3 regions of the Micromonospora sp. DT53 genome follow, and region 1 is predicted to be linked to each of the others. Evidence: riboswitches for the same ligand, from Rfam matches in the RefSeq annotation. Region 1 holds a riboswitch; each other region holds the start of a gene.
What was found. Region 1 has a riboswitch for cobalamin ahead of ACLQ3B_RS08730 (ABC transporter substrate-binding protein). Riboswitches for the same ligand answer to the same signal wherever they lie in the genome.
Positions count from the first base shown of each region.

Region 2: another riboswitch for cobalamin. It lies ahead of cobN (cobaltochelatase subunit CobN); the one in region 1 lies ahead of ACLQ3B_RS08730 (ABC transporter substrate-binding protein).
Region 3: another riboswitch for cobalamin. It lies ahead of ACLQ3B_RS23370 (CbtB domain-containing protein); the one in region 1 lies ahead of ACLQ3B_RS08730 (ABC transporter substrate-binding protein).

Region 1 covers NZ_JBNCKM010000002.1:622,963-627,791, forward strand. The annotation lists gene ACLQ3B_RS08720 (ABC transporter ATP-binding protein) at 1-50, opposite strand, end outside; gene ACLQ3B_RS08725 (FecCD family ABC transporter permease) at 80-1,177, opposite strand; gene ACLQ3B_RS08730 (ABC transporter substrate-binding protein) at 1,191-2,120, opposite strand; cobalamin riboswitch at 2,207-2,348, opposite strand; gene ACLQ3B_RS08735 (M14 family metallopeptidase) at 2,476-4,353, opposite strand; gene ACLQ3B_RS08740 (C39 family peptidase) at 4,564-4,829, shown strand, end outside.
Region 2 covers NZ_JBNCKM010000003.1:595,410-600,238, reverse strand. The annotation lists gene cobN (cobaltochelatase subunit CobN) at 1-2,592, opposite strand, end outside; cobalamin riboswitch at 2,869-3,045, opposite strand; gene ACLQ3B_RS14080 (DUF5919 domain-containing protein) at 3,207-4,250, shown strand; gene ACLQ3B_RS14075 (inositol monophosphatase family protein) at 4,247-4,829, shown strand, end outside.
Region 3 covers NZ_JBNCKM010000007.1:341,223-346,051, reverse strand. The annotation lists gene ACLQ3B_RS23385 (ABC transporter substrate-binding protein) at 1-426, opposite strand, end outside; gene ACLQ3B_RS23380 (ABC transporter permease) at 467-1,474, opposite strand; gene ACLQ3B_RS23375 (amidohydrolase family protein) at 1,793-2,671, opposite strand; cobalamin riboswitch at 2,940-3,084, shown strand; gene ACLQ3B_RS23370 (CbtB domain-containing protein) at 3,120-3,323, shown strand; gene ACLQ3B_RS23365 (CbtA family protein) at 3,314-4,084, shown strand; gene ACLQ3B_RS23360 (histidine phosphatase family protein) at 4,081-4,668, shown strand; gene ACLQ3B_RS23355 (phosphotransferase) at 4,717-4,829, opposite strand, start outside.

The DNA of each region.
Region 1 (4,829 bases):
CCACCGAGGTCGACGTGCAGCCCGCGCACCTCGACGGCCGGCACACCCACGGCCGGCACGCCGACGGCGGGTTCGCGGCTCACGTGAGCACCCGCCGGGCGGTCCGCAGCACGAGGACGAAGAACGGGCCGCCCAGCAGGGCGGTCACCACTCCGATCGGCACCTCGGACGGAGCGGCGGCGGTGCGGGCCACCACGTCGGTAAGTGCCAGGAACGCGCCGCCGAACAGCAGTGACATCGGCAGGATCACCCGGTAGCTGGAGCCGGCGAGCAGTCGGACGGTGTGCGGCACGATGATGCCGACGAAGCCGATCAGCCCGGTCGCGGAGACCGCCGCCGCGGTGCCCAGGGAGGCGGCGGCGATCAACAGGTAGCGGGTGCGCTGCGGGTGCAGACCGAGGCTTCTCGCCTCGTCGTCGCCGAGCGCGAGGACGTCCAACTCGCGGCGGTGCAGCAGCACCACCACAGTGGTCAGCGCGGCGTACGGCAGCACCAGCAGCACGTCGTGCCAACCGGCGGTGGCCAGCCGGCCGAGCAACCAGGAGTAGACCGGCTGGATGCTGTCGGCGTGTCGTTGCAGGAGGTACGTCTGACCGGCGGACAGGAACGCGGAGACCGCCACCCCGGCCAGGATCAGCATCGCCGGTGACCCGCGTCGGCCTCCGGCCGCGCCGAGCACGTAGGTCATCGTCACGGCCAGCAGGGAACCGGCGAACGCGGCCAACGGAACGGTCATCGGCAGCCCGGAGAGCGTGCCCTGCTGGCCGGCGCCGCCGAGGGCGATCGCCGCGGTGACCGCGAGGCCGGCGCCGGCGGCCACACCGAGCAGGTACGGGTCGGCCAGCGGGTTGCGGAACACGCCCTGGTAGCACCCGCCGGCCATGGCGAGCAGGCCGCCGACGAGCAGGCCCAGCACCACGCGGGGTAGGCGCAGCTCGGTGACGATCGCGATCTCGCGCTCGGTCAACCCGCTGTCCAGGTGCACCCCGGGAAACAGGTTGAGCAGCTCGGCGGCGACGCTGCCCGGGGGCAGACTCACCGGGCCGAGCGACACCCCGACGACGAGCGCGACGAGCACCGCGACCAACCCCGCGACCAGCCAACGTTTGCGCAGCCCGGCGGGCCGGGCCCCAGACAGCAGCCCGGCGGGCCGGGCCGCGGACAGCGGCTCGGTCACCGACGGACGACGGTCACGCGGGCACCTTGGCGACCGCGTCGATGATGACCCGGAGCAGGTCCACGACCCGTGGGCCCCAGCGGGAGGCGATGTCGTCGTCCAGGGCCACGACCTGGTTGTTCTTCACCGCGGTGAGGCCGGCCCAGCCACTGCGGGCCTTGACCGTGTCGGCGCTCTGCTGGCAGCACTTGGCGTCGGCCAGGAAGACGAAGTCCGGGTCGGCCTTGACCACGAACTCCTGGGACAGCTGCGGGTAGCCGAAGTCCTTGCCGTCCGCGTCGGCCGGGTCGGCGATGTTTGTCAGACCGGCCTGGCTGTAGAGCGAGCCGATGAAGGTCTTGCTGGTGGCGCTGTACAGCTCCGGGCCCAACTCGTGGAAGTAGGTGAGCTTCTCGGCGCGCTGCGGCAGGTCCTTGACCAGCTTGGCGATGTCGTCCTTCATCCGGGTGGCGACGTCGGTGGCCTGGTCGGCGTGCCCGGTCAGCGTGCCCAGCTCGGTGATCTGCCGGTACGAGTCGTCGAGGGTGACCGCCGCCGGGGTCTGGTACACCGGGATCTTCAGCTTGCCGAGCTGATCGACGATCTTGTTGCGGTCGTCGGAGAGCACCACGAGGTCCGGGTTCTTACCGGCGATCGCCTCGGCGTTCGGCTGGAAGGCGGAGAGGTCGGTCTTGGGCGCGTCGGCCGGGTAGTTCGACTGGTCGTCGACGGCTGTCACCTGCGGGCCGGCACCGATCGCGAAGAGCATCTCGGTGGCGGTGGGCGACAGCACGACGATCTTCTCGGGACGCTTGTCGAGGGTGAGCGCGCCGACGGTGACCGGGTAGGCGGCGGCCGCGGTGCCGGTGCTCGGCTTGTCGTCGGCCTTCTCGGCGCAGGCGCCGAGGGCGAGCGCGGTGACCGCGAGGGTCGCCGCGAAGAGCCGAGGGGTACGTCTGAACATGGGGGCCTCCTGTCGGTCGAGGAGTGTGGTGCTTCGCCGACAGGGACTTCCGTACGCCCGCCCACGAGGCGCCCTTCCTCGAGAGCGCGTTTCGCGACCGGTCCGCAGGCGACCTGGCTCGTCCCCACCGACAGGTGGGGCATCACAGTTGCGGGACAGCGCCGGGATGAGCACCGGCTTCGCTGCGGACTTGTCGGTAAGACGGTAGCGCACCGCCCCGACGTGCTGGATCGATCAAGGGTTGATCGACGACGCGCGATCGGTGGCCCGTCGCGCGTCGAGGGATATGTCCCGGATCTGGAGGGTCGGGAACGGGTGGTGGGGCCCCGCCGGGGCGGGACGGGGCCCCACCCGATCAGGAGGAAGTGATGGTGACGTTGTCCACAGCCGCCTCCACCAGGCTGGCCCCGGACGCGTCAGCCGCCTCGACGAGCACGCGGACCGACTGGCCGGCGTACGGGGTGAGGTTGAGGTTGGCTACCGCCCAACTCCCGTTGCGGTTGCTGGCCGCGCCGGCCTGGGTGAGCAGCGCGGTGGTGCCGCCGTTGTGCACCACGCTCACCCGCAGGTAGTCCGCCGACGAGGCGTTCGAGCCGTGCGCCAGGTACCAGGCGAGCGACAGGGTCAGCGTGCCGGACGACGGCAGGGTCACCGCCGGGGACCTGGCGCTTGTCACGCCGCCGTCGACGTCGTAGTCACCGGCCGCCGAGCCGGCCAGCCGGCCGGTGACCAGGTCGTTGGATCCGGCGTACGGGGTGAGCTGCTTGGCTCCGGAGGACGTGGTCGCCTGGGCGGCGCCCCGTTCGAACGCGCCGAGGGTGGCGGTGTCGGTGCCGCCCGGGTTGATGGTCCAGCCGGTGGCGGTCTCGAAGGTGTCCGACCAGACAGTGGTGCCGCCACCACCGCCGCAGTACTGCGCCTGCTTGCCGATGGCCCGGTACGGGCAGTCGGCGTACTCGCTGAGGATCAGCACCGCCTCCCGGTTGCGCGAGGTCTGCGCTCCGATCACCTCGTCGGGCGGGTAGAAGCCCCCGCCGCCGGAGGAGCCCGGGTACATCTCGAAGGTGTAGGCCCAGATGTTGTGGGTGGCCCACATCCAGTCGAGGCTGTCCCCGTCGGTGATGTAGAGGTCGCTGGACTGCTCAGGCGTGTAGTTGTTGGTGGCCGCCATCTGCTGGCCGATGGTGGCGAAGGTGTTGTACTGGTCCGCGTTCAGGCCGGTGGCGGTGTTCGCCGTGGTGTAGCCGTACGGCCAGAGCACCAGCTCCGAGTACGTGTGGAAGTCGATGTTGGCCTTGATCTGCTGCACACCGCCGACCACCCGGCCGTTGACGAAGTTGCGCAGCGCCTGCGTCTCGGGCGCGGAGAACGCCGACGGGCCACGGTAGGTCTCCGACGAGGTGGTGCCGGACGAGCCGCCGCAGCATCCCCAGTTGTAGCCCCAGTTGCGGTTCAGGTCGGTGCCCACGTTGGACGAGCCGCTGTTGGGCTGCCGGTTCTTGCGCCAGGATCGGTACGAGCCGGTGGCGATGTCGTACTCGCTGCCGTCCGGGTTGACCGTCGGCACGATCCAGATCTCCCGGCCGTTGACGATGTTGGTGATCCGGGAGTCACTGCCGTAGCTGTCGGTGAAGAGGTTGAGCAGGTAGATCGCCATCTCGACGGTCAGGTGCTCGCGGGCGTGCTGCTGGGAGTTGAACAGGATCTCCGGCTCGTTCTCGTCGGTGCCGACGTTGTCGGAGATCTTCACCGCCATCAGGTCGCGGCCCTCGTACGACGAACCGATGCTGATCTTGCGGGCGATCGCCGGGTGGTCGGCGACGACCTGGTTCACGACGGCTGTCAGTTCCGCGTAGTCGTGGTAGTTGGAGTCGGCCGGCGGGAAGGCCATGGTGCCGATCTCGCCGGCGCCGCGCTCGGCGTTGGGCGGCGGGGCCAGCGGTTCCAGCCGGAAGCCGAGCTTGCCGATCGCGGCGGCCTCGCCCGCGGTGGCCGAGATGTGCAGCACCCCATGTTCGGAGTAGTCGATGGCGGCCCCGGTGCGGGCCACCGCGTTGCGGTCGGCGAGGGTCCGGGGCCCGAGCACCCGGTAGCTGGCCGCGGCCGGCTCGGCGGTGCGGTCCGGGGCCGGCCGGGCGGCGACCGGACCGGCGGCGACGGTGACGATGCCCAGCCCGGTGACGACAGCGAGCACCAGGACGCGGCGGAGGGGGATGGGCGTGCGGAGGGCCATGGACTACCTCCTCGATGGGCGGGAGATCCCGCTCGGTGAAGGACACTTCACCATCTGTCACATGGTCATATCAATATTGATCGCTGCCTTATGCATCCCAGGTGGATCATCACGGCGGCAATGATTTTCCACCTATCAACATCTGGCGAAACTTCCCTCCAAGCGGAAAACTGACGGGCGACGATGCCCCCTCGACACCGCGGAGCACCCATGGCCAGATCCCGCCTGCGCGCGGCCACCCTCGCCGGCGTCACCACGCTCACCCTGCTCACCAGCGCCGCGCCCGCGCTGGCGGCACACCCGCCCGCCCCCGCCCACGACGAGCAGATCACCTACCAGGACTGGTCCGGGCCCGCCGACTGGCACCGGGGCAGCCAGGCCGGCACCCGCGTCGTGCCCGGCGCCCGAGCGGGCGTCACCCTGGCCCGCCCGGCCGGCACCATCGAGTACGCGGACCCGCACACCGGCGCCACCCG
Region 2 (4,829 bases), on a different contig from region 1:
GGTGTCGGCGAGGTGCCGGGCCAGCAGCGAGTCGGCGAGGGCCACCCCGACGTCCCAGGCGTTGCGGCTGGGGATGGCCTTCGGGTCGACGGAGTAGAAGTTGCGGCCGGTGGGCAGCACGTTGACCAGGCCCCGGGTGGGTGAGCCGGAGGGGCCGGGCGGCACGAACCTCCCGTCGAGCGCGCCGAGGGTGTTGGTCAGCTCGTCGGTGGTCCGGTCCAGTCGGGGCACCAGCTCGGTGGCGGCGAAGTGCAGCACCGCCGCGACGTCCGGGATCGACTGGCCGGTCACCTCGGTCACCACGGCGTCGACCGTGTCCACGGCCCAGTCCAGGGTTTCCATGCCGACGACCAGCCGCCGGGCGAGGGCCTCGATGAGGTCGATCGCGTCGGCGGCGGTGCCGGCCGGTCCGTCCACCACGTCGGTCAGCGCCGGGGGCAGGGCCAGGCGCTGTCCCGGCGTCGCGAGCAGCTCCTGCTCGTCGAGGGAGTACGCGACGGCGAGGGCCTGCCGCAGACCGGGCAGGGCACGGGCGCCGCCCCAGATCTGCGGGGCGCGCAGCACCGCGAGGACCAGGTTGACCCGCGGTTCGCCGGTGGGCGCGTCGGCGAGGATGTGCAGCCCGTCGCGGATCTGCACGTCCTTGACCTCGCACAGGTACCCGTCCAGGTGCAGCACGAACTCGTCGAAGTCGTCCGCGTCGGGCATCGCCTCGGCGTGCAGGTCGTGATGCAGCTCGGCGGCGCGCACCAGGTCCCAGATCTGGGCCCGCACGGTGGGCGCCTTGGCCGGGTCGAGGGCCTGCACGGTCGCGTACTCGTCGAGCAGTTGCTCCAGTTTGGCCAGGTCGCCGTAGGTCTCGGCGCGGGCCATCGGCGGGACCAGGTGGTCGACGACCACGGCGTGCGCCCGCCGCTTGGCCTGGGTGCCCTCGCCGGGGTCGTTGACGATGAACGGGTACACCAGCGGCAGGTCGCCGAGGACCGCGTCGGGCGCGCAGTCGGCGGCGAGGCCGAGGCCCTTGCCGGGCAACCACTCCAGGGTGCCGTGCTTGCCGAGGTGCACCACGGCGTCCGCGCCGAAGCCGCCGTCCGCGACGGGCGCGGTCAACCAGCGGTACGCGGCCAGGTAATGGTGGCTGGGCGGCAGGTCCGGGTCGTGGTAGATGGCGATCGGGTTCTCCCCGAAACCGCGGGGCGGCTGGATCAGCAGCACCACGTTGCCGAAACGCAGCCCGGCGAGCACGATGTCGCCGCCCTCGGTGTACAACTCGCCGGGCGGCTCACCCCAGTGCTCCCGCATCCGCTCGCGCAGTTCGGCCGGGACCTGGTCGAACCAGCGCTGGTACGTCGGTCCCGGTATCCGGGCCTCCGCGGCGGCCAACTGCTCCGGGGTGAGCCACTCCACGTCGTGACCACCGGCGGCGATCAGCGCGTGGATCAGTGCGTCACCGTCGTCGGGTGGGGGCGCGTCACCCAGGTCGTAGCCGGCCTCGGCGAGCGCGGCGAACAGCCGGACCGCCGAGGCCGGAGTGTCCAACCCGACCGCGTTACCGACCCGGGAGTGCTTGGTGGGGTACGAGCTGAGCACCACGGCGACCCGCTTGTCGGCGTGCGGCACGTACCGCAGCCGGGCGTGGCGCACCGCGATCCCGGCGACCCGGGCGGCCCGCTCGGGGTCGGCCGCGTAGACCGAGAGCCCGTCGGCGTCGATCTGCTTGAACGAGAACGGCACGGTGACGATCCGGCCGTCGAACTCGGGGATGGCCACCTGCATCGCCGCGTCCAACGGGGACATCCCGGCGTCGCTGTCGGCCCACTGCGCGCGGGTGCTGGTCAGGCAGAGGGCCTGGATGACAGGCACGTCCAGGGCGGCCAGGGCGCCGACGTCCCAGGCGTCCTCGTCGCCGCCACCGGAGGCGTCCGCCGCCACCGCGCCGCCGGCGGCGAGCACCGTGACCAGCAGCGCGTCACAGCGGGCGAAGAGCCCGAGCGGTCCGGCGCCCACGGTCAGCCCGCGCAGCGAACCGCAGAAGATCGGCAGCGGGTTGCCGCCGGCCCTGTGGACGGCGTCCGCCAGCACGTCGACGAAACCGGTGTTGCCGGCGAGGGCGTGCGCCCGGTAGAAGACGATTCCCACGGTGGGTCGGTCCGGGTCGGCGGGGTGTTCACCGTGCACGCCGTACGCCGGGGTGGGTGCGGGCGGGGCGAACCCCTCGCCGGTGAGCAGCACCGTGTCGGAGAGGAACCGGGCCAGCTGCCCCAGGTTGTCCGGCCCGCCCTCGACCAGGTACGCCAGCGCCTGGGTGACGACCCCGGACGGCACGGTGGAGATGGCCATCAATTCCGCGTCGGGCAGCGCCTCACCGCCGAGCACGACAGTCGGCACGCCGGTGGCGAGCACCGCGGCGAGGCCGTCCGGCCACGCCTGCCGACCGCCGAGCAGGCGTACGACGACGAGGTCGACCCCGTCGAGCAGGGCGGGCACCTCCTCGACGGTGACCCGCGCGGGGTTGGCCAACCGGTAGTCGGCGCCGCTGGCGCGGGCGGCCAGCAGGTCGGTGTCGGCGGTGGACAGCAGCAGGATGCGCACGGCAGGCTCCGGAAAGTGACGCCCTGGGGCCCTCACGGGGCGCCCGGGGACGATGCGGGTGGGTGCGGCGTCAGCCGGTACGACGGCCCGAGCGGGCGGCGCGCCGACGCGGGGGTCGGGGCGACGCGGGCGTCGGGGCCGGACAGCGTCAGGCGATCAGCTCAGCGGTGCCGGTGGCCGGTGCCCTTGGAATGCACTGCCTGGAGCGCAATACGACGATGATCGTCGATGAATGAGACGCCGTGCGTCATCGGGTCCTCCTCGGGTGTCCACGCCCTGGGGTACGTCCCGACGGCCGAAGTATCCTGGCTTCCGGATCGACGCTCTCCCCCGGCCTTCCAACCGCAGACACACGGCCGTGACTCACGAGGGGGGATCGCTCCCCGGTGACAGTGGCGGGACCGCGTCGGAATTGCACCGACTTCCTTCACTGCCGTCAGGCCGCGAATGCTGCCACACCGCCGCGCTGCCGGTCAACGCGGACCCCGCCGTCACCCGGCCCCGCTCACCACATTGACCTGCGGAAATATCGGTGTCGACGCGTCAGCCCTGGGTCATCCGTGCCCAGACCGGCGCGGCCGGCGGGTCAACGACAGCCAGCCGAGGAAACGCGCATGCAGCACGGCAAGGTCGGGGCGACCGCCGAGGCTGTACAAGTCGTTGATGGCCTCGTTCAGACAGGACGTCAGGTAGAGGGCCAGCGCCAGCGAGTGTCCGTAGAACTCGGCGACGAGATCAAGTTGGGCGCGGGAGCACGGCCACGCGGCGGCACAGTTGCGGCTGTCGCGCTTACCATCCCCGACCTGCTGTGGGACAGCACCGAGATGGTCGATGCTTTGGCCGCTCGCGACGTCGCTCAAGTATTCCGCCTCGTCCAACGAGCCACGCACGCCAGCCAAACCACAGTCGGTGTCGCCACCGGTCTCAGCCAGGCTCAGGTGAGCGAGATCATCAGCGGTGCCCGCCGGGTCAGCAGCATCGACGTCCTCACCCGCATCTGCGCCGGCCTGTCGATGCCACGCCACGCGCGCATGACGCTCCTGCTCGGCGAACGCAGCCGGATGCCAGCCGAACTCAACGTCAGGGGGCCGCACGCGGCGAAGACTGCGCGGGACCAGTGCGCCGACGTCACCGCGGTCTATGCCAGCCGGTCAGATTTCGTGGCGGAACTGCCTCCGCACGTTCTCTTCGACAGTGCCACGGACATCCGGGCGTCCGGCCTGTCGCTCAACCTCATTTGTCAGCAGTACGCCGACAACCGCCTCCTGAAGCTCCTCACCGCCGGCACCCACCTCCGTTGCCTGTTCCTTGATCCGGCCGGTGAGGCGATCAGGCGGCAGGAGCGTGAGGACGACTATCCGGACGGACACCTGAGCGCTCTCACCGAACTCAACATCCAGAACCTGGCACGCCGCATTCGTGACCGGCTCCCCGCAGGTGTCCGAGACCACCTCACCATCGGCGTCTATGACGAGGCCATTCGGGCCAACGTGCTTCTGATCGACGACCGTATCTGCGTCGTTCAGCACTACCTACCGCAGATGCGGGGCGTCGACTGCCCGACGTTGGTCATCGAGCGCAACGCGGGACCCTCCGGCCTCTACCCGATATTCGACGCGATGTTCAGCTCGCTCTGGGACCGCAGCCGCCAGCTATGACCGACTACGCTCGCCTCCTTCCCCTCGCACAGGAGGCCGTCGACCTGGCGCATGATCTGATGCGGACGCTTCAGCCCGGCGCGCTGACCTTCAAGGGTGACCGCGACATGGCTTCCGAGTTGGACTTCGCCATCGAGCGAAGGGTTCGCGATCATCTGGCCGCCAAGGCACCTGACATCGGGTTCCTCGGCGAGGAGTACGGCAGCAGTGGCGACAACAGCACTCTCACCTGGGCACTCGATCCCGTCGACGGCACCGTCAACTTCATCCACGGGTCACCCCTGTGCGCGATCTCCCTCGGTCTCGTCCACGGCGCCGAGGCCGTCCTCGGCGTCATCGACCTTCCCTTCCTCGGCACCCGCTACCACGCCGCCCGGGGACATGGCGCCTACGCCAACAACCGACCCATCCACACCAACGGGGTCACCGACCTCAAGGACGCTGTGGTCGCCATCGGCGACTACGCGGTCGGCAGCGAGGCCAACCGGAAGAACACCGAACGACTTGCCATCACCGAGCAGCTCACCCGGCACGTGCAACGAATACGCATGCACGGTTCTGCCGCGATCGACCTCGCCT
Region 3 (4,829 bases), on a different contig from region 1:
GATCATGGCGACCGGGATGTTGGCGGCGAGCGCCTGGTCGGTCGCCGGCGCCAGCGCGCTGGAGTCGGTCGCCGCGTAGACGATGCCGTCGACCTTCTTGGTGACGAAGTTCTGGATCAGGTTGACCTGTCCCTCGACGTCGGTCTCGGTGGTCACCCCGTCCCACTGGACGGTGACGTTCCCCGCGCGCTGCGCGGCGCACTCCGCGCCCGCCTTGACGGTGTTCCAGTAGTCGGCCCCGACCGCCTTGGGTACGACGGCGAGCTTCAACGGACCGCTCGCGTCCTTGGTCGCGCCGTCGCCGCCGTCACGGACCTCGACCCCGCCGCAGGCGCTGAGCAGAGCGGTCGCCGCGGCCGCCGCCAGGATCGCCTGCGCGCGCAGGAGGGGTCCTCGCGTCCGCCGGCTGGTGGTGGTGTGTGCCATGGTGTGTGTCCTTCCTCGTTCGGACTCTCGGAATGGCATGTCAACCCCGTGATTCCAGCCGCCGGCGGCGGTACTGGTCGAAGTAGACGGCGGCCCAGATGATCACGCCGACGATCACCTGCTGGTAGTGGATGCTGATGTCGAGCAGGACGGCGCCGTTGCGGACCAGGGCGATGAGGAACGCGCCGATGATGGTCCCGACGATCCGGCCCTGCCCGCCGAACAGGCTGGCTCCGCCGATGACCGCGGCGGCGATGACGTCGAGCTCCAGCGAGATCCCATAGTTGGGCTGGCCGGAGTTGACCCGGGACGCGGCGATCATGCCGCCCAGCCCGACCAGGACGCCGGCCAGCACGTACACCCCGGTCAGGTGGCGACCCACCCGGATGCCGGAGCGGCGGGCCGCCTCCAGGTTGGAGCCCATCGCGTAGGTGTGCTGACCGAAGCGGGTCTGGGAGAGCAGGAAGGCGACCCCGACGGCGACCAGGACGGTGATCACCACGGCGAACGGAATGCCGAGGATCTCGCCGTTGCCGAGCAGTTGGAAGGATCGGGGCAGGCCGTAGACGCCGACCGCTCCGGTGATGATGAAGACGAGGCCGCGGCCCACCGACATCGTCCCCAACGTCGCGATGAACGGTGGGATCCGGGCCACCGTCACCAGTAGCCCGTTCAACAGCCCGGCCAGCGCGCCGACGCCGATCGCGACGGCCGTCGCCGCCCACAGCGAGAAGCCGAGGTCGCGCACGACCATCGCGCCCAACACGCCGGCGAGCGCGGCGACCGACCCCACCGACAGGTCGATGCCCTTCGTGATGATGACCATCGTCTGGGCCGTGGCGATGATGGCGATCACCGCCGTCTGGGCCCCGATGTTGAAGAGGTTGTCCGCGGTCAGGAAGTACGGACTCGCGAAGGTCAAGGCGATGAACAGGACGACCAACGCGGTCGCGGCCGTGAACTCGGAGACGGCGTGGGAGACCCGTTCCCGGAACCAGTCGCTGAGTTCGCCGCGCTGCGTGCCGGCGGTTGCCTCGGCGCTACTCATCGTCGGACCTGACCTCCCCAAGCGTGGCGCTGGCACCCGACGGGAACCCGCCGACGAGCCGAACGTCCGTGCGCGACCGACCCGGCTCGGATGGCAGTGCGGCAACGTGCCGCACGACCCTCGAGATAGGTCGGATGTTTGCCCCGATCAGGCGTTACCTTCCCACGCATTCACGTATGTTGCCAAGGTCTTACGGGCATGTTTTGCCATCGTTACCTGCACCACCGAAGGCATACATCTGACCAAACGCCATCGGCCGCCGTCGCTAGCATGTTATCGATAACATGCTATGTCCCCAGTTCGGAACCCGCTGCCGGGTCAGAAAGGGCTCAGTTGGTACACCCGGGCGGCGGTCTCACGCCAGATGGCCGCCCGCTCGTCCTCGGACAACGGGTCCAGCAGGTCGCCGAGGACCGTGACCCAGCGGGTGTACGAGGTGGCGAGCAGGCACACCGGCCAGTCCGAGCCGAACATCAGCCGATCCGGCCCGAACACGTCGAGGGCGTGCTCGACAGCGGGCCGCAGGTCGGCCGTCGTCCAGGACGCGCCGTCCACTTCGGTCACCAGGCCGGAGAGCTTCGCCGTCGTGTTGGGCTCGGCCGCGAACGCGCGGAGGTCGCGGCGCCAGTCACCGAGATCGGCGCGACCGAGCGGGGGCTTGCCGAGGTGGTCGAGGACGAACCGCACCTGGGGCAGGTCGCGGACGAGTCGGGTGGCCGCCGGCAGCTGACCGTGGCGCACCAGGAGGTCGAAGGCGAGGCCGGCCGCGCCGACCGCGGCGATGCCCCGCCGCACGTCGGGGCGGTCGAGATAGGCCGGGTCGGGCTCGGACTGGACCAGGTGGCGGATCCCGACCAGCCGTTCGCCGCCACGCGCCTTCCGCAGCCGGTCGAGGCGACGACCGACATCGGCGGCGGTGAGGTCGACCCAGCCGACCACCCCGGCGACGAGAGGATCGTCGGCGGCGATACCGAGCAGCTCGGGCGTCTCCGACCGAACGGCGACCGACTGTACGACCACGGTCTGGGTGACCCCGGCGGCCCGGGTCGCCGGGGCGAGTTCGACAGGGGTGAAGTCGTCGTCGATCGCGGCCATGGTGTGCGGATCGATCCAGGGCTGTGGGTGCCGCGCCCGGACCCAGAGGTGATGGTGCGCGTCGACGATTCCCGGCCGTCGCGCGACCTCGCCGGTCGTCATCGGACCCATCCTGGCGTGTTCACGTTCACCCCCGCCCCGCCACCGACCGAACCCCTCCGGGTAGACCCGGAGCCACAGAGTCGATCTGGCAGGTTGACCATGTTAGCGGTAACAGGCTGTTCCCGCGTCGCGGAACGCGCGCCGGACCGAATTCCCACCGGGTCGCCTTTTGGTCTGACGAATCCGCCGGCACCGACGGCTGGTCCGACTCGTTGACCCTCCGGTGGGCGGACGCCGTCCGAGCGCGGCGCCCGGGTTGACCGCCTGAGGTGGCACCGATACCGTCGACCCACTATCTGCGGCGACGCGAGGGAAGCCGGTGTGAATCCGGCGCGGTCGCGCCACTGTGAGCGGTTCCCAACCACAATTGGGGGCCGCGAGCCAGGACGCTCGGTCGTCCGCAGCCTTGCGATGGGGACGCGTCATCCCTGGGGAGGTTCGTGTATTCATGTCTAGTTCCGCTTCCAGCCAGCCGGTGGTGCACCCCGTCGGCAGCGCACGTCTCCTGTGGACGGCTCTGGCGACCGTTGCCGTGCTCACCCTGCTGGCCTACCTCGTCGCCTTCGACCAGGGGGCGGTGTCGCGCAGCGGGATGTACCTGCACGAGCTGATGCACGACGGCCGGCACCTGCTGGGCGTCCCGTGCCACTGAACACCACCACCGCTCCCCCGTTCCTCGCCGTCCTCGTCCGCGGTCTGCTCGCCGGCCTGCTCGCCGGCCTGCTCGCCGGGGCGTTCGCGTACGTCGCCGGCGAACCGCACGTCGAGGCAGCCATCGCCATCGAGGAGGCGGCGGCACACGCCGAGCCCGCCGCTGGTGCGCACGACCACGAGGACGCCCTGGTCAGCCGCACGGGTCAGCGTGGCGGCCTGTTCCTGGCCACCGGCCTGTTCGGGGCCGCGATGGGTGGCTTGCTGGCCACGGCGTACGTCCTGCTGTCGCGTCGGCGGCGCGCTGACGACGACGGGCGGTCGGGCCTGCTGCTGGCCGGCGCGGCGCTGCTCGGCGCGGTGATCGTGCCGTTCCTGAAGTACCCGGCGAATCCGCCGGCGGTCGGCGACCCGGCCACCATCAACCAACGGACCCTCACCTACCTGTTGATGGTGGTGCTCGGGCTGGTGGCCGTGTGGGCCGGCTCGCTGGGCTACCGGGCGGTCGGGGCCCAGGCGCCGCCATGGCTGCGCGCCGCCGCGGCCGTGGGCGGGTTCCTGCTGGTCGCGGCAGTGTCGTACGTGGTGATGCCGTCCTTCCAGGAGGTGCCGGCGGACTTCCCGGCGACCCTGCTGTGGAGTTTCCGGCTGGCCTCGCTCGGCACCCAGGTCGTGCTCTGGACCGGCATCGGCCTGCTGTTCGCGGCCCTGATGCATCACGAGCGGCGTCGCCGGTCCGCCACCGCGCTGCCGAGCACGTGACCGGCACCAGCCTCCGGCTGGTCGCCCACGGTCGTACCGCCGCTCTGCGTCGGGCCCGCTTCGGCGGCACCGACGACGGCCTGGACGAGGGTGGCCTTCGTGCCGCCCTCGCCCAGGCCCACCCGGGTCCGGACCGGCGTGGGCCCCTCGGCGTGCACGACACCTGCCTGTCCAGCCCGGCGGCGGCGGCCCGACAGACCGCCGACGCCCTCGGCCTGCTGCCGACGATCGAGGCGGCGTTGGCCGACTGTGACTACGGCGACTGGTCCGGACTGTCGCTCGAGGAGATCGCCGGCACGCACCCGCAGGCGTTGCGCGACTGGCTGTCCGACCCGGACTCCGCGCCGCACGGCGGTGAATCGGTCACTGCCGTGCGGGATCGGGTCGGTCGCTGGCTGGACGAGCACCGTGGCGCCGGTCGACGCGTCGTCGCGGTCACCCACCCGCTGGTGATCCGGGTCGCGGTCGTGCACGCGCTCGGCCTGCCGACGGCGACGTACCGACAGGTGGACGTGGAGCCCCTGGCCGTCGTCCAGCTCACCAGCCAGGGCACGCGCTGGCACCTCCGGCTGGGCCCGCACTGAGCTGAGCGGTGGGTGGACGGCCCGCTGAGCCCGACCGGACGGTCTGCTTCAGCCCTCTCGAGTGCGGACCAGGGCGGCGGCGCGGCCCAGGGCGGATTTCTCGACTGCGGACAACGCGGGGTCGACCCGGCGCTGGCCCAACGCACGCCGTAGTTGGCTGA